DNA from 3 places in the Comamonas endophytica genome. Region 3 is predicted to be linked to each of the others. Evidence: riboswitches for the same ligand, from Rfam matches in the RefSeq annotation. Region 3 holds a riboswitch; each other region holds the start of a gene.

Region 1 (6,700 bases), 440 kb from region 3:
ACCCCCACCACGGCCATACGCTCGACGAGCTCATCATGCAGGCCGATACCGCGATGTACCGGGTCAAGGAGCGCGGCCGCGGGCATTACAGCTTCTACCAGCCGCAGATGAACTCCGGCCTGCTGTCGCGCATGAAGCTCGAGCATGCGATGCGCCAGGCGCTGGAGCACGGCCGCATGGCGGTCTATTTCCAGCCGCAGGTGCATATAGGCAGCAACCGCATCGTCGGGGCCGAGGCCCTGCTGCGCTGGAACGATCCCGAATTCGGCATGGTCTCGCCCGGCGTGTTCATCCCCATGGCGGAGGAGTCGGGCTACATCGTGACGCTGGGCGCCTGGGTGCTCGAGCAATCGATTTGCGAAGCCGTGCGCTGGAGCGTTGGGGGGCGGCCGCTGAAGGTGTCGGTCAATGTCTCGGCGCTGGAGTTCCGCCAGCCCGACTTCGTCGAGCGGCTGCAGCAGCTGCTGTCGCGCCACGGCCTGCAGGCGCACCTGCTGGAGCTGGAGCTGACGGAAAGCATCCTGCTGCAGGATGCCCACGAGATGGCGGCACGCGTGCGCTCCATCGCCGAGCTGGGCGTGGGGCTGGTGATCGATGATTTCGGCACCGGTTATTCCAGCCTGGGCTATCTCAAGAAACTGCCGATCGCCAAGATCAAGATCGACCAGTCCTTCGTGCGCGGCCTGCCGCAGGACCCGGGCGACCGGGCCATCGTCAGCGCGATCATCAGCATGGGCAAGGCGCTGGGCACGGAGGTCGTCGCCGAGGGCGTGGAGACCAGCGCGCAGCGCGATTGTCTGCAGTCGCTGCAATGCCAGTTCTTCCAGGGATTCCTGTGTTCGCCCGGTTTGCCGGCCGAGGCTTTCGACGCCCGCATGCGTGAAATGGGTGTGCTGCAGGAAGACGACTGGCACTGCGGCGTGGTGGCCGACTCCGCCCTGCGCCTGCAAAGCGGCAGCCCGGAACGCCAGTAGCGTCCAGCCGCCGCAGGGCCTTTGCCACGCGGCGCCGCATTCGCCTGGCGCGGCCTGATGCAGCGCCGCGGGCGGCTGTCCCTGAGCAGAGCACTGCCGGAGCGACAGGGCCATCCAACGGGATTCTATTATCCTGATTTATCGGTTTCTGCTATTTGATAATCAAAAACAATTGATTTATATGCTTTGTTGCGAGTGTAGGTGAAAGCCGACTGGCATAAAACTTCATATCCCACATCTGCCAATTGCACTGCGGAATACATTGAATGCACATCTCGCTTTCGGGTGAATGTGTTTTCAATTCAGCGGGCTGTGCTTCAGAACCGCGTAGATAAAAAGGATTTTGTATGAACGAAGATCGAGTTTCAGGAAACTGGAAACAATTCAAGGGCAAGATCCGCGAGCAATGGGGCAAGCTTACCGATGACGACCTTGATGTCGTTGCCGGCAAGCGCGACCAATTCATCGGCAGGATCCAGGAGCGCCAGGGAGTGGCCAAGGAAGAGGCCGAGACCCAGCTGCGCGACTGGCAACAGCGCAATCCCGATTTCCGTTTCGACGAATAACGGTCTTTTTCGACATATTCCGTGCCAGGCATCAAGGGTGCATTCAAAGCTTGAATGCATATTCCCTGCCTGTCATGATCACAAGGAGATAATCATGAACTTCAAACAAAAACTCACCGCCATCGCTGCCGTTGCCTGCATGTCTTCGGTATTCGCCGCCACGCCTGCCGAGCACAAGGCCGCCAAAGACCAGATCAGCGCCGACTACAAGGCTGCCAAGGCCCAGTGCGACACCCTGTCCGGCAATGCCAAGGATGTCTGCGAGAAGGAGGCCAAGGGCCGTGAAAAGGTGGCCGAGGCCGAACTCGAGTACCGCGCCGATGCCAGCGAGCGCAACCGCCACAATATCGCCAAGGCCAAGGCCGATGCCGAATACGATGTGGCCAAGGAAAAGTGCGATGACCTGAAGGGCAATGCCAAGGACGTCTGCGAAAAGGACGCCAAGGCGGCGCACGTCAAGGCCACGGAAGCTGCCAAGATGAACACTTCCGGCAACGTGGGCCCCATGGGCAACGCCGGCACTGCGGCCATGCCGGCTGCAACCCAGCGCGGCACTACCACGGCTCCCGAAGCGCGCCGCGACGCCAGCCAGGAAAAAGTGCGCGAAGCCGAATACAAGGCCGCCCGCGAGCGTTGCGATGCACTGAGCGGTGACGTCAAGGACAAGTGCGTGGCCGACGCCAAGCGCATTCACGGCCAATAAATCCCGAGCTGATGCGCAGCGGGGCCTGAATCCGCTGCTTCAAGCCGCAGTCGCGCAGGGCGCGATTGCGGCTTTCTTGCGTATGCACCCCGCTGCGCTTGCTGCGGCGCGGCAGGGGGGTGATGGCTGCGGATGCCTGCCGGGACCGCGAAAAGCCCACGTGCATGGAGCGGCAAGCCAATGAAAACGGGCCGTGCAATGCACGGCCCGTCAGGGAAATTGGGTGTCTGCAAATTCCACCAGACCGGCATCCTGAACCGGGGTTCAGGTGGGCAAGGGCAGCTTGACGTTGGGTTCATCTGACGCGAGACGATCACGCTCACCAAGCGATGTACCAAGCCCGGGCTCAATGAGCATTGGTTCAAGGAAATATAAAGCCCAGCAGATTTGCAGACGACTTCATTGTAATGTGGATGCGCCAAGCTCGCCGCCGCAGGCGCAAATTTTACAGCAGTTGCGGATCGTCTTCAAGCGCCTGGTCAAGGCGCTCGAGCAGAGCCACGATGCGCTGCGCGTCTTCCTGCTGCTGGATCATGGCCGCCTGCACCAAGGCGTCTTCGGCAGCAGTCGTCTCGACCGCCACCGGCTCGGCGACAACGGGAGCAGGAGCTGGCATGCGCTCTGCCGTGACGATGTCGAAAGCCATGTTGAGCGCGGTCAATACCGCCACGCGTTCACGCGAACGCACCTTGCCGGCGTCGCGAATGCGGGCCATAGTGTCGTTGACACGGGCCACGGCCTCGAGCAGGCGTTCCTCGTGTCCCTCGGGGCAGGTCAGGAGATAGTTCTGATGCAGGATCTGCACGTCAAGCTGCTTCATGTGCCGGCCTTTTCATTGCTGGGCAGGCGCTCGATCAGGGCATCGACACGGGCACGCGCGGCGCTCAGCCGCGAGCGCAGCGAATCGCGTTCCTGGGTCAGGGCCGCGACCTGTTCGGCCAGCAGGGCATTGGTGCGCTGAAGCTCCTCGTGGCGCAACAGAAGTCGCTCCACGCGGTCGGATATGAGGTCGAGGGGGGACGGGGCAGACATAGGAGGTCCAATTGTAGAACTTGCCGGCTGGAGATAGGCGTAAAAAAGCGTTCCTCCGGCCTGCGGGCGTGTGGAATATGCTTTGTCCTACAGCCTCGGAAGCATGCAAGTGCTCGCCAACTTGGGTCCTGCGTGGCTGGCATGAATCGGCAGCCAGGGCCGCACCGACGCCACTCGCGGCTACAATGGCCGGCGTTGGTGCTCATGCGTCCGCCTCCAGGATGCATAGTTCAACGGGAAGCAGGGAGGATGCGGCGCGCGGGCGCCGCTTTCGTGCCTGCGCTGCCCCCGCAACGGTCAGCGGATGAGCGTTTGCCCGCTCGGCTCTTCTTCACCGGCCACTGGCATCGCGCTGGGAAGGCCTGCAAGAGCTTCGCTCCGCCCAGCCCGGATACCGGCCAACGAAGTGCATCCGCCATGCCTGCATCGCGGATTGCTGGAACCCATTGCCGACGGGGAGGTCGGCGCCGGGTGGCTTCACGTTGATACTCATGCTTCACCCTGTTCACGGCGTCGTGCGCCGCCGCGCCCTGGCTGTCGCCAGCCTGCCATGGAGCAGCGCACCATGACGCCCGCGCGCTGCCCCGCATTGCTGATCACCGCGCCTGCCTCGGGCCAAGGCAAGACCACGCTGACGGCGGCGCTCGCGCGCCTGCATGCGCGCCAGGGGCGGCGCGTGCAGGTCTTCAAATGCGGGCCCGACTATCTCGACCCGCACTGGCACCAGCTGGCCAGCGGCGCCCCGGTGCATTCGCTGGACCTGTGGATGACAGGCGAGGCCGATGCGCGCGCGCGGCTGCACGCGGCGGCGCTGTCTGCCGATCTGATCCTCATCGAGGGCGTGATGGGGCTCTATGACGGCAGCCCCAGTGCCGCGGATCTCGCGCGCCGCTTCGGCATCCCGGTGCTGGCGGTGATCGATGCCGGCGGCATGGCCGCCACGCTGGGCGCCGTGGCCTACGGGCTGCAGCATTTCCAGCCGGGCCTGCGCTGGGCCGGCGTGCTGGCCAACCGCGTGGCCAGCGCGCGCCATGCGCAGCTGCTGCAGGCCGGGGTGCATGCCGACAGCCATTGGCTGGGCGCGGTGCAGCGCATTGCCGCCGATGCGGGCACGGCGCTGCTGCCCCAGCGCCACCTGGGCCTGGTGGCAGCGCAGGAACTCGCGGACGGCATGCAGCGGCTCGACTCCGCTGCCGATGCGCTCGAGGCCACGGCGCTGGGCCAGCGCAGCTGGCAGGACTGGCAGCAATGGACGGTGGAATTTGCGCCGCCGGCACCGGCAGCCGAGGCAGGCCAGCCCGAAGCGCTGGGCCCCTGGCTCGACGGCCGGGTGGTGGCCGTGGCGCGCGATGCGGCCTTCAGCTTCGTCTATCCCGCCAATCTGGAATGCCTGCGGGCCATGGGTGCGCAGCTGCGCTTTTTCTCGCCGCTGGCTGGCGAGAGGCTGCCGGCGTGCGATGCGCTGTGGCTGCCCGGAGGCTACCCCGAACTGCATGCCGCGCAGCTTGCGGCGCAGGGCGCGGTGCAGGCCGACATCCGTGCGCACTGGGAAGCGGGCAGGGCGATCTGGGCCGAGTGCGGCGGCATGCTGGCGCTGTGCGAAGGCATTGCCGGGAGCGACGGCCAGTGGACGCCGCTGTGGGGGCTGATGCCGGGCCGGGCGCAGATGCAAAAGCGCCTGGCAGGGTTGGGCATGCAGCAGCTGTCCACGCCCTGGGGGCTGCTGCGCGGCCACAGCTTCCACTATGCGCGGCTCGAGAGTGGCGCGCAGGTGCTGGGCCGCAGCCGCCGACCCGATGCGGATGCGGGCGCCGAAAGCGGGGAATGGCTCTATCGCCACGGCAGCCTGCATGCGAGCTTCTTCCACGCCTGGTTCGCCTCGCACCCGCGCGCGGTGGCGGCGCTGCTGGGCGCGCGCCAGGCGCTGGACGATCACAGGGAGGACACATGAGCATGGCGCGCAGCGAATTGATCCTGGGCGGGCAAAAGAGCGGCAAGTCGCGCCGCGCCGAGGCATTGGCCCAGGCCTGGCTGCTGGAGTCGCCCGCCCACAGCGCCTGCCTGCTGGCCACGGGCCTGGCATGGGACGAGGAGATGCGCGCGCGCATCGAACGCCACCAGCATGACCGTGCCGAGCGCGTGCCGGGAATGCGCACGCTGGAAGTGCCGCTGGACCTGGCGGGCGCGGTGCGCGCGCACAGCCAGCCGGGCTGCCTGCTGGTCATCGACTGCCTGACCATGTGGCTCACCAACTGGATGATGCCCATGCCGGGCCAGCCGCCGCGGAGTCAGGATTGGGCGGCGCAGCGCGCGGGTTTCCTGGCCGCGCTGGCCGAGGCGCCGGGCCCGGTGGTGCTGGTGGGCAACGAGATCGGCCTGGGCGTGATTCCGCTGGGCCGCGAGGTGCGCGCGTTTGTCGATGCGCTGGGCATGCTCAACCAGCAGGTGGCCGCTGTCTGCAGCCATGCCACTTTGATGTGCGCGGGCTTGCCCCTGGTCCTCAAGAGCCCTTGACTGATGACCGCTGAAACCAGCTTACATGAAGTGGAAAAGCAAGGCTTGCATCCGGCCTGGATGGCGCTTGCGTTGCTGCTGGGCAGCGGGGCGCTGATGGCGCTGGGCGCCGGGCTGGGCAGCAGCGGCTGGGAGGGATGGGGCGACCAGGGCGATCCGCTGGCCTGGCAGATCGTGCGCGACATCCGCCTGCCGCGCACGCTGGGCGCCTGGCTGGCTGGCGCGCTGCTGGGGCTGGCGGGTGCCGTGGCGCAGGGGGTATTCCGCAATCCGCTGGCCGATCCCTATCTGCTGGGCAGCGCCTCGGGCGCCTCGCTGGGCGTGGCGCTGGCCATGGCGGCGCTGGGCGCCTCGCCCTTCGCGCTGCAGGGCTTGCTGCGCCTGGGCATCACCGGCGCGGCCTTTGCCGGCGCCGCGGGCGCGGCGCTGCTGACGCTGGTGCTGGCACGGGGCGCGCACGACACGCTGCGGCTGCTGCTGGCCGGCGTGGTGGTCGGCGTGGTGCTGGGCGCGGCGGCGTCGATGGTCTTGCTGCTCAATCCTGCAATCATGCAGGCCATGCAGTCGTTCATGCTGGGCAGCACCGCCTTCGTGGGCTGGAGCGCCTGCGCGCTGATGGCCGCCGTGCTGGTCGCCGTGCTGCTTGCCGCCTGGTCGCTGGCGCGCGTGCTGGACGGCCTGGCGCTGGGCGAAGCCACGGCGCAGAGCCTGGGGCTGCCGCTGGCGCCGCTGCGCCTGCTGCTGATCGCGCTGCTGGCGCTGGCCACCGGCACGGCGGTGGCGCAATGCGGGCTGATTGCCTTTGTCGGCCTGGCCGCGCCGCATCTGGCGCGCTCGCTGGTGCGCGCCATGCACCGCTGGTTGCTGCTGCTGAGCGCCGGCATGGGCGCGGCGCTGCTGCTGGGCGCCGA
Region 2 (6,700 bases), 1.5 Mb from region 3:
CAGGCGCGGAGTGCACACCGGAATCAGCTCGCGCCCGAGCAGGTAGCGCGTGTGGATATGGTCGGGCCAGCGCCGGCGCGGCCTCTTGACCTCTATCCACAGATCGACGTCGTCGCGCGTGAAATCCTCGTCGTGCTTGAACTGGCGCAGCTCCACGCTGACATCGGGATGGCGCGCGTTGAAGCCGGGCAGTCGCGGCATCAGCCACTGGATGCCCAGCGTGGGAATCACGCTCAGCCGCACGCGCTGGGGCTGCGCCTGCTGGCCCATGGTCTCGGCCGCCGATTCAAGCGCCAGCACATGCCGCTCGGTGAGCTTGCGCAGCTGCACTCCGCGTGGCGTGAGCGCCACGCCCGTGGCCAGCCGCTCGAACAGCCGTCCGCCGGCCAGATGCTCCTCCAGCCGCTTCACCGCGCGGCTCACCGCCGCCTGCGTCACGCACAGCTCCTCGGCGGCGCGGCGAAAGCTGCCCTGGCGACAGACCGCGAGAAAGGCATGCAGCTCGACCAGCGAGGGGGAATGGATCTTCATGATGCGGCGATTACATCATGTCATCGCTCTGGATGAAATTGTCGTTTGCCGGCGCGCTGCGGCGTTCATACCATCGCGCCATCTTCATCGAGGCAAACCCATGCAATTCAACCGACGCGAATTCGTAAGCCTGGCGGCAGCCGGCACCCTGGCGCCGCTGGCGGCAGCACATGCCCAAGCCGCATATCCTTCCAAGCCGATCACGCTGGTCGTGCCGTTCACGCCGGGCGGCTCGGTCGACAATTCGGGCCGGCTGATGGCCGACCGCCTGAGCCGCGAGCTGGGCGTGCCGGTGGTCGTCGACAACAAGGGCGGCGCCGGAGGCACCATGGGCTCGGTCCATGTGGCCAAGGCGCGCCCCGATGGCTACACGCTGGTCGTGACCTCGCAGAGCACCCATGTCGTGAACCCGGCGGTGAACCCGAACCTGCCTTACGACGCGGTCAAGGATTTCGCGCCGATCACGCTGATCGATCGGCTGGCGAACGTGCTGCTGGTCAACGCCGACCTGCCGGTGCGCAGCTTCGCGGAACTCGTCAAATATGCCCAGGCCAACCCCGGCAAGCTGAACTACGCCAGTGCCGGCACCGGCTCGGTCTCGCACCTGAGCATGGAACTGCTGAAGACCCAGGCGAAGCTGCCGATGACGCACATCCCGTACCGCGGCGCCGGCGTGGCGGTGACCGACCTGATCGCCGGGCAGGTGCAGCTGACCTGGAACAACCTGTCGTCGAACCTGGGCAACATCCGCAACGGCAAGCTGCGCGCGCTGGCCGTGGCCGCGCCGCAGCGCGTGCCGCAGCTGCCCGACGTGCCGACCTTTGCCGAACTCAAGCTGCCCGACTTGAACCTGACCTCCTGGACCGGCCTGGCCGCGCCCGCCAACACGCCCCCGGCGATCATCGAGCGCCTGTACCAGGCCACGCGCAAGGTGCTGCAGGACCCGGCGACCCAGGCCACCTGGGTGGAAAAGGGCATGATGGTCCCCGAAGACGTCACGCCGCAGGCCTACCGCGCGGAGATTGCCGAGCGCATCAAGTTCTACCAGCGCATCGCCAAGGCCAACAACATCGTTCTCGAATGACCCAGTACACCCGCATCGAGCAGCTGCTGCCCTACGAGCAGGAGCTGGTCGCCATCCGCCGCCATCTGCACCGCCATCCCGAGCTGGCCTTTGCCGAGCATGGGACCTCCGATTTCATCGCCGGCAAGCTGCAGGAATGGGGTTACGAGGTCACGCGCGGCCTTGGCGGCACCGGCCTGGTCGGCACGCTGCGCGTGGGGGAGGGCGCGCGCCGCCTGGGCATCCGCGCCGACATGGATGCGCTGCCCATCGAGGAGGCCACGGGCGCGGCGCACGCGAGCTGCGTTCCGGGCCGCATGCATGCCTGCGGCCATGACGGCCACATGACGATGCTGCTGGGCGCGGCCAGGTACCTGGCGCGCCAGCGCCGCTTCAGCGGCACGCTGCACCTGATCTTCCAGCCGGCCGAGGAGCGCGGCTTCGACAGCGGCGGCAAGGCCATGGTCGATGCCGGCCTGTTCGAGCGCTTCCCCTGCGATGCGGTCTACGCGATGCACAACCATCCCGGCATTCCCCAAGGACGGTTTCTGCTGCGCAGCGGCGCCTTCATGGCCGCGGGCGACCGGGTGTTCGTGAAGATCATCGGCGTCGGCGGCCATGCGGCGCGCCCGCACCTGGCCGTGGATCCGCTGGTCGCGGCAGCGGCCATCGTCACCGCCTTGCAGACCGTGGTGGCGCGCAATGTCGATCCGGCGGAATCGGCGGTGGTCACCGTGGGCCGGCTGCGCGCCGGCGATGCGCTCAACGTGATCCCGGCCGAGGCCGAGATCGGCATCAGCGTGCGCTCGTTCTCCCCGGAAATGCGCGCGCTGCTCAAGGAGCGCATCTGCGCGCTGATCGCGGGCGTGGCCGAGGGGCATGGCTGCCGCGCGGAGATCGACTATGTCGAGGGCTACCCGGTGGTGGTGAACGACGCCGCTGCCGTGGAGCTGGCGGCGCAGGTGGCGGCCGATCTGGTGGGCGAGGAGGGCGTGGAACGCGACTTCCCGCGCCTCATGGGCAGCGAGGACTTCGCGTACATGCTGCAGCGCTGCCCGGGCGCGCTGGTGCGCATCGGCAACGGCCCCGCGGATGGCGGGCGCGGCCTGCACAACCCCAGGTACGACTTCAACGACGTCAACCTTCCCTATGGCGCGGCTTTCTGGAGCCAGCTGGCCGAACGCTTCCTGCGCTGAGCTCCCGCGCCTAGCCGGCCGCGCCTCGCCGGCCGCGCCTCGCCGGCCGCGCCGGGCGCAAGCTGCCGACATCGCGTAAAATCCGCCCCGATCACAGGTGTTCCATGGCGCATTGCGCGCCTGGAATGAAACGGGAAGCAGGTGCGTGGACATGCCACAAAGCCTGCACTGCACCCGCAACGGTAATCAGAGTGCCTCGATGCACGCCCCGGCCCCACGGCCCGGGCAGCCACTGCGCAAGCGGGAAGGCGTGTCGAGGCTTCGGCCCCCGGGTTGAGCTCTGCGAGTCCGGAGACCGGCCTGGTGTGAACCCAAGGCGCAGCGGGAATGCAGTAGCCTGGTGACCGGCTGCCCGCAGCCGCGCCCCTCGATTTCTCTCCCTCTGCACTATTCATCCATCCGGCCCGGGAAGCGGCCCGACTGACGATTGATTTTGCATGCAGCAAGCATCTGGCTGTCCGTCCGCATGGGCAGGACCTGCGCCGGGCGTCGATACGCCGCACGGCGCGCCCATTTCCCCATGACGCAGTCCATCCAGGTCCAGGGCTGGTGCCCCACTGCCTGGCAGCCCATGCGCGCGCAGGACGGCTGGATCGTGCGCGTGCGTCCGCACTGCGCGGCCGTCAGCGCCGCGCAGTGGCGCGTGCTGGCGGTATCGGCGCTGGCGCATGCGCATCCGCAGATCGAACTGACGCGGCTGGGCAATGTGCAGCTGCGCGGCGTGGGCACGGCGCAGCTGCCGGTCGTGCGCGCACGGCTGATCGAGGCCGGGCTGGTGCCTGCCGACGCCGATGCCGATCTCGCGCCGGCGGTGCATTGCACGGCCCTGTACCGGCGCGGTGATGCCACCCATGCGCTGGCGCGGCAGTTGTCGCAGGCCGCGATCGAACACCTGAGCCCGGCGGCGTTGGCGCGTGCCGGCCTGCAGGCGCTGCCCAGCAAATTCGGGCTGCTGGTGGACGATCCGGCGCGGCGCATGCAGAGCATTGGCGCGGACCTTCAGCTCTGGGTGGACCAAGATGCGGGTTACGGCCTGGCGTTGGGCGGTACGGCGCAATGGCATGGCTTTGCGCGCGCCGAAGAGGCCGTGGATGCCGCCGTGCAGCTGGCTCTCTGGTTTGCGCGCGAACGCATGACGACGGCGCCCGCGCCCACGCGCTTGCGCGGATTGCTGGCCCAGCGCACGCCGCAGGTAGGGGCGCCGTTGCACGCGGCGCTGATGCAGCGCGCCGATCCCTTGCTCCCCGGCCCGCATGCCGCCCATGGCCAGGTGCTGGGCGCGCCGCTGGGCCGCATCGATGCCGCGGCCATGCAGGAGCTGGCAAGGCAACTGCCCGCGGATGCCGAACTGCGCGTCACGCCCTGGCGTTCGCTGCTGCTGGCCGATCGCGCCATCACCCCGCTGGATGCTGCGCACTGGATCACCCGTCCCGATGACGCGCGCCTGCGCGTGTCCGCCTGCACCGGCGCGCCGCGCTGCACCCAGGGCCTGGTGGCAGCGCAAACCCTGGCACTGGCGCTTGCCGGCGATGTGCCGCGCCACCGGCATCTGCATGTCAGCGGCTGCGCCAAGTTCTGCGCGCTGCCTGCCGAAGCCTCGGCCGTGCTTTGCGCGGGCCCCGATGCCGGTGGCAAGGCGCTGCTGCATATCAGCCGCGGCAATGCGCCCCGCACCCCGATTTCCTCCGTGGCTGCCGACAGAGCGCCAGCGGAGATAACAAGACTGCTCCATGACCCATACCTATGAAACGCGCGGTGAAGAGATTTACCGGCAATCCTTTCGCATCATCCGCAGCGAGGCCGATCTGGCGCGCTTCACTCCGCTGGAAGAGCGCGTGGCGGTGCGCATGATCCATGCCGCGGGCATGGTGGAGCTGGCCGCGCATATCCATTTCTCGCCCGATTTCGCCGCCGCCGCCGAGGCCGCGCTGCAGCGCGGCGCGCCCATCCTCTGCGATGCGCGCATGGTCAGCGAAGGCATCACGCGCAAGCGCCTGCCGGCCGGCAACGAGGTGGTCTGCACGCTGCAGGACCCGCATGTACCGGCGCTGGCGGCGCTGATCGGCAACACGCGCAGCGCCGCGGCGCTGGAGCTGTGGCGCGACCGGCTCGGTGGCGCGGTGGTGGCCATCGGCAATGCCCCGACGGCGCTGTTCCATCTGCTCAACATGCTCGAGGACCCGGCCTGCCCGCGCCCCGCGGCGATCATCGGCTGCCCGGTGGGTTTCGTCGGCGCGGCGGAGTCCAAGGACGCGTTGCGCGAGTGGGGGCGCATTCCCTTTGCCATCGTGCAGGGGCGCCTGGGCGGCTCGGCCATCACCGTCGCCGCGGTCAATGCGCTGGCCTCGCCGGCCGAGTGAGGAGCAGCGCATGAACCGCGGCAAGATCATCTGCGTCGGGCTGGGCCCGGGCGATCCCGAACTGATGAGCGTGAAGGCCGACCGGCTGCTGCGCAATGCGCGCCAGGTCGCCTATTTCCGCAAGCGCGGCCACCCGGGCAAGGCACGGCAGCTCGTGAACGGCATGCTGCATGCCGAAGTGACGGAGTACCCGATGGAGTACCCGCTCACGACCGAGATTCCGCACGACGACCCGCGCTACATCGCGCAGCTGTCGGATTTCTATCTCGACTGGCAGACGCGGCTGACGCAGCTGGCGCAGGGCGAAGACGTGATCGTGCTGTGCGAGGGTGACCCCTTTCTCTATGGCTCGTTCATGCACCTGTATGTGCGGCTGCGCCAGGCGGGGGCGGAGGTGGAGGTGCTGGCCGGCATTCCGGGCATGGTCGGCTGCTGGCATGCGACGGGCATTCCCGTCACCTGGGGCGACGATGTGCTGAGCGTGCTGCCGGCGACGCTGCCCGACGCGCCGCTGCGCGAGCACATTGCGCGCTCCGACGCGCTGGTCATCATGAAGGTCGGCCGCCACCTGGGGCGCATCCGCGCGCTGCTGGCCGAGCAGGGCAAGCTTGCGCAGGCCTGGCTGGTGATCAACGGCACCATGGCCGACCAGCAGGTCATGCCGCTGCATGCGGCGCCCGAGCGCTGTCCGTATTTCTCCATCGTGATCGTGCACGGCCAGGGCCGGCGCCCGGCCAATGACATGTGAGGCGCGACGCATGACGACTGGACGCCTGACTGTCGTGGGCCTGGGCCCCGGCGATGCCGCGCTGGTCACCGACCAGGTGCGCGCCAGCATTGCCGCGGCCACCGATGCCTTTGGCTATTTTCCCTATGTAGAGCGGCTGGCCGGCATGGATCATTTGCGGCTGCATGCCAGCGACAACCGCGAGGAACTCGGGCGCGCGCGGCAGGCGCTGGATCTGGCGGCCAGCGGGCGCCAGGTGCTGATGCTGTCCTCGGGCGACCCGGGGGTGTTCGCGATGGCCAGCGCGGTATTCGAGGTGCTGGACATGGCCACGCCGGAGCAGCGCCAGCGCTGGGCTGCGGTCGATATCGAGGTGCAGCCCGGCATCACCGCCATGCTGGCCGCGGCCGCGCGCCTGGGCGCGCCGCTGGGGCATGACTTCTGCACCATCAACCTGTCGGACAACCTCAAGCCGGCCGCCGTGATCGAGCGGCGCATCCGCCTGGCGGCGCAGGCGGATTTCGCCATGGCGTTCTACAACCCCTGCTCCAGGTCGCGGCCCGAGGGCTTCGCGCGCGCGCTGCGGGTGCTGCAGCAGGAGTGCGAGCCCGGGCGGCTGGTCTGCTTCGCGCGCAATGTCAGCCGGGCCGACGAGACGCTCGACGTGCTGCCGCTGGCGCAGGTGCAAGCCGATATGGCCGACATGCGCACGGTGGTGATCGTCGGCAGCAGCCTGACGCGCAGGGTGGGGCGCCATGTCTACACGCCGCGCAGCTATCCCGATGCTTGAACCCTCAGCGCTGGCCGGCCAGCCACTGCATGG
Region 3 (6,700 bases):
TCCCGTCACTCGCCACGCACCCATGGACCCAGAAGCCTTGCCGCCGGCTTTGAGCCTGCATGCCTACCACCAGGTCATGAACCTGATGGCCGCGGGCAGCTACGGCGCCCACCAGCGCCTGCCCAGCGAGGCGCGGATGGCGCAGTCCATCGGCGTTTCGCGCCCGGTGCTGCGCCAGGCACTCGAACGGCTGCGCAGCGAGGAGCGCATCTATTCGCGCAAGGGTTCGGGCCACTACGTGGGCGACATGGCGCACAAAGCCGCCGTGCCCTTTGGCGCCTTCTCCAGCATCGCCGACGTGCGCGACTTCCTGCAGTTCCGCATGAACATCGAGGTGGAAAGCGCGGCCCTGGCGGCGCAGGCGGGCCAGACGCAGCATGTCCAGATCAAGATGGCGCACCACCGCATGCAGGCTGCGCTGGCCAGCCGGCAGCCGGGCATCGAGGAAGACCTGGCCTTCCATATCGCGGTCGCCCAGGCCAGCGGCAACCGCTTCTATCTGCTGACCATGCAGGCGCTGGCCGAACAGATGCGCTTCAGCGTGCAGCTGATCAGGGATCTGTCGAAGCGCTCGCCCATGAAGACCGCCGCGGTCCTGCAGGAGCATGCCGAGATCGAGGCGGCGATTGCCGCGCGTGATCCGCTGCGTGCGCGCGAGGCCATGCGCGCGCACCTCGCGGCCGGCATAGAGCGGCTGTTCGGCCCAGGGCGGCCCGACGCGCCGGCACCGCGCTGAGCCGCCAAAAGCAAAGCCGCCGGCAGTGCGCGGGGCACGGCCGGCGGCTGGCGGGGAGGGCAGGCTCAGAACGCGGGAACGACCGCGCCCTGGTATTTGTCCTGCAGGAACTTCTTCACGTCCTCGCTGTGCAGCGCCTGGATCAGCTTGGCGATCTCCGGGCTGCCCGCGCGGTCCTTGCGCGCGGCAACGATGTTGGCGTAGGGCGAGTCCTTGCCCTCGATGAACAGCGCGTCCCTGGTGGGATTGAGCTTGGCTTCGATCGCGTAGTTGGTGTTGATCAGCGCCAGGTCCACATCGGCCAGCGCCCGCGGCAGCAGCGGCGCCTCGAGTTCCCGGAAGCGCAGCTTCTTCGGATTCTTCACCACATCCAGCGCCGTGGGCGTGAGGCTGCTCGGGTCCTTCAGCTCGATCAGGCCCTGCCTGGCCAGCAGCAGCAGCGCGCGGCCACCATTGGAGGGATCGTTGGGGATGGCGACGGTTGCGCCTTCCTTGAGCTCGTTGATGTTCCTGATCTTGCGCGAGTAGGCACCGAAGGGCTCGACGTGGATCTTGCCGTTGGGTACGGCCACCAAAGAGCTCTTGCGGTCCTTGTTGTAGCTGTCGAGGTAGGGCTGGTGCTGGAAGAAGTTGGCGTCCAGCAGCTTGTCTTCGACGGCCGCATTGGGCTGCACATAGTCGCTGAATTCGCGCACCTGCAATTCCACGCCCTGCTTCTTCAGCGCGGGCTTGATGTGGTTGAGGATTTCGGCATGGGGCACGGCGGTGGCCGCAACCTTGAGCACCACGTCGGCTGCCTGGGCAGTCAGAGCCAGGCTGGCCAGGGCGATCGCGCTAAGAGCTTTCTTCAGCATGACAAGGCTTCCTTGAAGAGATGGAGGGAGGGGTCTGCACCAAAACAGTGAACACGCAGTGCAGAAAGCGCTAGTTTAGTGACCATCAGGCACGGGATACGTAGGAGAAAGCCATTCTGGTTATAAGAATGTGGTTTTATATGCATGCCAGTGTTTTCATGCGGGTGCTCCGCCTGATTTGGTTCTGTGACAAAACGCGTCTTTCCTTGATAATCGCGCACAGGCGTCCGTTGTGCGGGCTCAGAGCCCGCCTGATGACGCCCAGATTCAAAGGTGTTCGACAAGCAGGTGCGCCGGGCCTCATATCCCGGCAATGCCTGCGCTGCCCCCGCAACGGTGGGCGAAATCCCAGGTCCTCACGCTGGCCCCCAGGCTGGCAGTCACTGCGTGCTCTTGGCGCGCGGGAAGGCGAGGGCTGAGCTGGCGCATTCGACATGCGCCAGCGTTTCGCGAGCCCGGAGACCGGCCTTTGTGATCGCTTCGGACGCCGCGGGAGTGCGCATGTCTGGACAAACAGCTGAAGCAATGGCGGCGCACGGGCGTGGCCAGGCCTGGCTGCGGGTTCATGCAGGCGCGCGCTGCGGCGGGTTTTGGTCCTTGGGCTTCGCGGGTGAGCGAAGCCTCGCCTTGAAATCATCGTATGCACTTGCCTCGTTCGCGGCACGCGCTCAGACGCGCTGCCCTGCCTTCCTTTCCCTTGTCTTGCCGTCCGGCCCTGCTGTCTTTGCTGGCCTGGGCCACGCTGGCGGGTCCAGCGGCCCATGCGGCGGGTGAAGACCCGACGACGCTCGCTGATGTGTTCGTCACCGCCACGGCGCGCCCCGAAGGGCGCCTGCGCATCGCCGCCACCACCCAGACCATCGACCGCGCCGATATCGAGCGCTCCTCGGCACGCTCGGTGACCGATCTGCTGGCCGAGCACGCGGTGGGCTTTCTCAGTGAATGGACCGCCGCCCAGACCTCGATGAACCTGCGCGGCGCGGCCACCGACGGCCAGGGGCGCGACTACCGCGGCCAGGTGCTGGTGTTGCTCAACGGTCGGCGCGCCGGCACGGCCAACCTCTCCAAGCTCAGCCTGTCGGATGTGGAGCGCATCGAGATCGTGCGCGGCCCGGGCTCGGTGGTCTATGGCAGCCAGAACATGGGCGGGGTGATCAACATCATCCTGCGCACCGGCGCCAGCGGCGGCGGCAACCGCGCTTCCGTCGTGGGCGGCGGCAGCGGGCTGTGGCGCGCCGACACGCAGATCAGCGGCGCCAGCGAGCGCTGGGACTGGTATGTGGGCGCCAATGCCGGCGGGCGCGACGACTACGATTCGGGCCGCGGCGGCGGCGAGATGAGGAACACCAGCTACAAGCGCCGCGGCGCCAGCGGCGCGCTCGGCTGGCAGCTGGCCGACCTGCACCGCGTGGAACTGCAGCTGCGCACCGACGGCATCTACAACGCTGGCTTCCGTGGCTCCGGCGCCAACATCTTCAGCCGCGACAACCGCTACAACCAGTCAGCCGATCTGCGCTACGAGGGCGCATTGCCCGGCGGGCGGGTGAGCTGGCTGGCGCATGCCTATGCGTTCACCGACGTCGACGAGTTCAACTGGGCCTCGCCCGTGATCCGGTCGGGCACCAGCGCCGTGCCCGGCACCGCGCGCGACTACAACCACCGCCAGCTCGATGCCACCGGCCTGCGCCTGCAGCCGCGCCTGCGCCTGAGCGACAGCAACGACCTGCTGCTGGGCTTCGATTACGAGAAGAACCGGCTGCGCTCGGACCGCGAGCGCAATGCCATGCCCGGCGGGCCCGCGGGCCAGGTCGCGCCCTATGACACCAACCAGACCGAGCACACCCACGCGCTGTATCTGGAGGATGCACAGACCTTCTTCGGCGACCGCCTGACGCTGCGCGCCGGGCTGCGCCGCACCTGGGGCGAGACGCGCTTCGACCAGACGCCGAATGTGCCGCTGGCCGTGACCACTGCGCGCGACTACGGCAAGACCACCTGGTCCACAGGCGCGGTCTGGAAGGTCAGCGACAGCTGGGCGCTGCGCGCCGGGGCCTCCACCGGTTTCCGCGCGCCCACGGCCAGCGAGCTGTCGGCCGACTTCACCGCGGTGGGCGGCGGGCGCAGCTTCGGCAATCCGAACCTCAAGCCCGAGTCCAGCCGCCAGCTGGAAGTCGGCACTACCCTGCGCCAGGGTTCGTTGACGGTTGACGCCGCGCTGTTCCAGAACACCATCTCGGACCGCATCATCACCGTCTCGCGCGGCCCGGCGACCAACACCTCGGACTACGCCAACAATGCCGCCGATATCGTCGCGCGCGGGCTGGAGCTCAGCGCGCGCAGCGAGATCGGCCGGTTGGCCAGCGGTCCGGTGCTCAGCGTCTTCGGCAATAGCTACTACCATTTCGAGATGAAGGACAAGGGCGCGGCCGCCTCGGCCAACACCGACCGCGTGCAGCGCATGTACCAATACGAGGCCGCGGTCGGCCTGCGCCTGGCGCGCGGCATGGACCGCAACCCGGGCGACTGGAGCGCACAGCTCACGGCGCTGCTGCGCGGGCCCATGTGGTACGACACCGAGGAGAACCTGCTGATCCCGCAGGGCGAGCCGAGCAGCACCTTCATTCACCGCAAGGGCGCGTTCACCGTGTGGAACCTGCGCGGCGAATACCGCGTGAGCCGCGGCATGAAGCTGTTCGCGGGCATCAACAACGTCTTCGACCTGAACCGCCATCCGATCTTCATCGCGCTCGACAAGCGGCCGTGCATCGCCAACCCGATCTTCCAGAACGGCGGCTGCGGCACTTCGATGCCGGGGCGCGAATGGCTGATCGGGCTGCAGGCCGATTTCTGACCATGGGCATCGCACGGCGCGGACTGCTTGGCGCACTGGGCTGCGGCGCGTTGCTGGGCAATGCAGTGGCTTCTTCACCCTTACGCCTGCGCGATGCGCTGGGCCGGGAGGTGGTGCTGCCTGCTCCGGCGCAACGCATCGTGACCATCTTTTCCTCGAACACCGAGCTGGTGGCTGCGCTGGGGCTGACCAGGCGCATCGTCGGCATCGAGGAATTCACGCGCTTTCCCCCCGAGGTGGCCCGGCTGCCGCGGGTGGGCGGGCGCCTGGGCTTTTCGGTCGATGCGGTAGTGGCGCAGCGCCCTGACCTGGTGATCGTCACGCCCGCGCGCCAGGCCGCGCACCAGCTGGTCGATCCCATGGAGCGCATCGGCGTGCCGGTCATGGTGCTGCTGAGCCGCAGCCTGGGCGAGGTGATCGGCAATGTGCGCCTGGTGGCCAAGGCCGCCGGCGTCGAGGCGCGTGGCGAGGCGCTGGCGGCATCGCTGGAGCAGCGCCTGCACGCCGTCGACGGGCAGATGGCGGGCCGGGCCGCACCGCGCGCTTTGATGGTCACCGGGCGCATGGGCAACGGCATGCTGCTGGTCGCGCGACCCGGCACCTATACCCATGAGGCGATGCTGCGCGCGGGTGCACGGCATGCGCTGCCGGGCATCGGCACGCTGGCGCAGGTATCGCCCGAGGCGGCACTGGCGTGCGATCCCGATGTGCTGCTGTTTGCCGGCGCGCAGGCGGGGCTCGACGAACTGGCGCGCCGCCCCGGCTGGCGCGACATGCGCGCGGTGCGCGCGCAGCGGGCCATCACCGTGGCGCGCGCCGAATTCCTGATTCCCGGCCCGCGCACCTTCGATGGGATCGAATCCCTCGCGCACCGGTTGCTGCAGCTGCAGCGCAAAGGATGGAAATGAAAATCCGCTGGCCCGCATGGGCACTGCTGGCGCTCGGCCTGGTGCTGGGCATCTTTGCCGGCCATGAATGGGCCGCGCCCGCCGAACTCTGGAGCGCGCTGACCGAGCGCGACACGCTGCGCGCGCGCCTGCTGTGGGAGTGGCGCATGCCGCGCGTGCTGGCCGCGGCCTGTGTGGGCGCGCAGCTGGGCCTGTCGGGCGCGGTGTTCCAGGGGGTGTTCCGCAATCCGCTGGCCGAGCCGTATCTGCTGGGGGCCTCGGGCGGGGCGGCATTGGGCGCCACGGTAGCGCTGCTGGTGCCGCTGGGCCTGCCGCAGTCGTGGCTCCTGCCCGTACTGGCCTTTGCCGGGGCATGGGGCGCGACGCTGCTGGTGCTGGGCGTGGCGCGTGTGGCCGGGGCGCTTGACGCGGCGGGCATGCTCCTGGCGGGCGTGGCCATGGCGGCGATGCTGGGCGCCATACGCTCCTTTCTGATGCTGGCGCTGTCCGACGAGACCGTGAGCCTGCAGGTGGTGATGAGCTGGGTGCTGGGCGGAATTCAGACGCCGACCTGGAGCGGGCTGGGCTGGATGGCGCTGATCACGCTGGGCTGCCTGGCCGCCACGCAGACGCTGGCGCGCGGGCTGGACCTGCTGGGGCTGGGCGATGCCGCGGCGCAATCCTTTGGCCTGGATGTCGCGCGCTTCGTGCCGCGCGCCGTGCTGCTGGGCTCGCTGGTGGTGGCGGCGGCGGTGGCCTATGGCGGGCTGGTGGCGTTCGTCGGCCTGGCCGCGCCGCATATCGCGCGCTGGTGGGTGGGCCCGCTGCACCGCTGGGTGCTGCCGGCCAGCGCGCTGGCGGGGGCGGTGATCGTGACGCTGGCCGATGCCATCGCGCGCAGCGTGCTGCCGCCGGCGGAGGTGCCGCTGGGGCTGATCACGGCGGTGGCGGGCGGGCCATTCTTCATCGCGCTGCTGGCGCGCCGACTGCGCTCGCATGGAGGCCGCGCATGAGCGATACCGCGATGCTGCGTGCCGTCGATATCTGTGTGGAACGCCAGGGTCGCCGGCTGCTCGATGGCGTCTGCCTCGATCTGCCGGCGCAAGGCGCGGTGGCGCTGGTCGGGCCGAACGGCGCGGGCAAGTCCACGCTGCTTCAGGTACTGGCCGGGCAAATGGCGTCCAACAGTGGCATGGTGCGGCTCGATGGCGCGCCGCTTTCAACGCTGAGCGTGCCTGTGCGTGCCCGCCACATCGGCTACATGCCCCAGCGTTTCGAGCCGCATTGGGATGTGACGCTGCAGGAGCTGATGCGGATGCGCGTGCCCGATGCGACCCAGGCGCTGGCGCAGGCCCGGCTGCAGCCCCTGGCT

What was found. Region 3 has a riboswitch for cobalamin ahead of M9799_RS01880 (TonB-dependent receptor). Riboswitches for the same ligand answer to the same signal wherever they lie in the genome.
Region 1: linked by a shared signal. The riboswitch ahead of M9799_RS00050 (cobyrinic acid a,c-diamide synthase CobB) and the one ahead of M9799_RS01880 (TonB-dependent receptor) in region 3 are both predicted to bind cobalamin.
Region 2: linked by a shared signal. The riboswitch ahead of M9799_RS12095 (nitrite reductase) and the one ahead of M9799_RS01880 (TonB-dependent receptor) in region 3 are both predicted to bind cobalamin.

Annotation. Positions count from the first base shown of each region.
Region 1 covers NZ_CP106881.1:6,844-13,543, reverse strand. The annotation lists partial or broken gene M9799_RS00075 (putative bifunctional diguanylate cyclase/phosphodiesterase) at 1-974, shown strand, start outside; gene M9799_RS00070 (CsbD family protein) at 1,322-1,540, shown strand; gene M9799_RS00065 (hypothetical protein) at 1,635-2,243, shown strand; gene M9799_RS00060 (cell division protein ZapA) at 2,689-3,063, opposite strand; gene M9799_RS00055 (DUF904 domain-containing protein) at 3,060-3,275, opposite strand; cobalamin riboswitch at 3,455-3,692, shown strand; gene M9799_RS00050 (cobyrinic acid a,c-diamide synthase CobB) at 3,826-5,226, shown strand; gene M9799_RS00045 (bifunctional adenosylcobinamide kinase/adenosylcobinamide-phosphate guanylyltransferase) at 5,229-5,789, shown strand; gene M9799_RS00040 (FecCD family ABC transporter permease) at 5,850-6,700, shown strand, end outside.
Region 2 covers NZ_CP106881.1:2,661,682-2,668,381, forward strand. The annotation lists gene M9799_RS12080 (LysR substrate-binding domain-containing protein) at 1-531, opposite strand, end outside; gene M9799_RS12085 (Bug family tripartite tricarboxylate transporter substrate binding protein) at 632-1,615, shown strand; gene M9799_RS12090 (M20 aminoacylase family protein) at 1,612-2,790, shown strand; cobalamin riboswitch at 2,869-3,105, shown strand; gene M9799_RS12095 (nitrite reductase) at 3,311-4,537, shown strand; gene M9799_RS12100 (precorrin-8X methylmutase) at 4,521-5,150, shown strand; gene cobI (precorrin-2 C(20)-methyltransferase) at 5,161-5,898, shown strand; gene cobJ (precorrin-3B C(17)-methyltransferase) at 5,909-6,667, shown strand; gene M9799_RS12115 (cobalt-precorrin-6A reductase) at 6,672-6,700, opposite strand, start outside.
Region 3 covers NZ_CP106881.1:443,213-449,912, reverse strand. The annotation lists gene M9799_RS01890 (FadR/GntR family transcriptional regulator) at 23-736, shown strand; gene M9799_RS01885 (MetQ/NlpA family ABC transporter substrate-binding protein) at 802-1,590, opposite strand; cobalamin riboswitch at 1,845-2,075, shown strand; gene M9799_RS01880 (TonB-dependent receptor) at 2,288-4,441, shown strand; gene M9799_RS01875 (ABC transporter substrate-binding protein) at 4,444-5,349, shown strand; gene M9799_RS01870 (FecCD family ABC transporter permease) at 5,346-6,341, shown strand; gene M9799_RS01865 (ABC transporter ATP-binding protein) at 6,338-6,700, shown strand, end outside.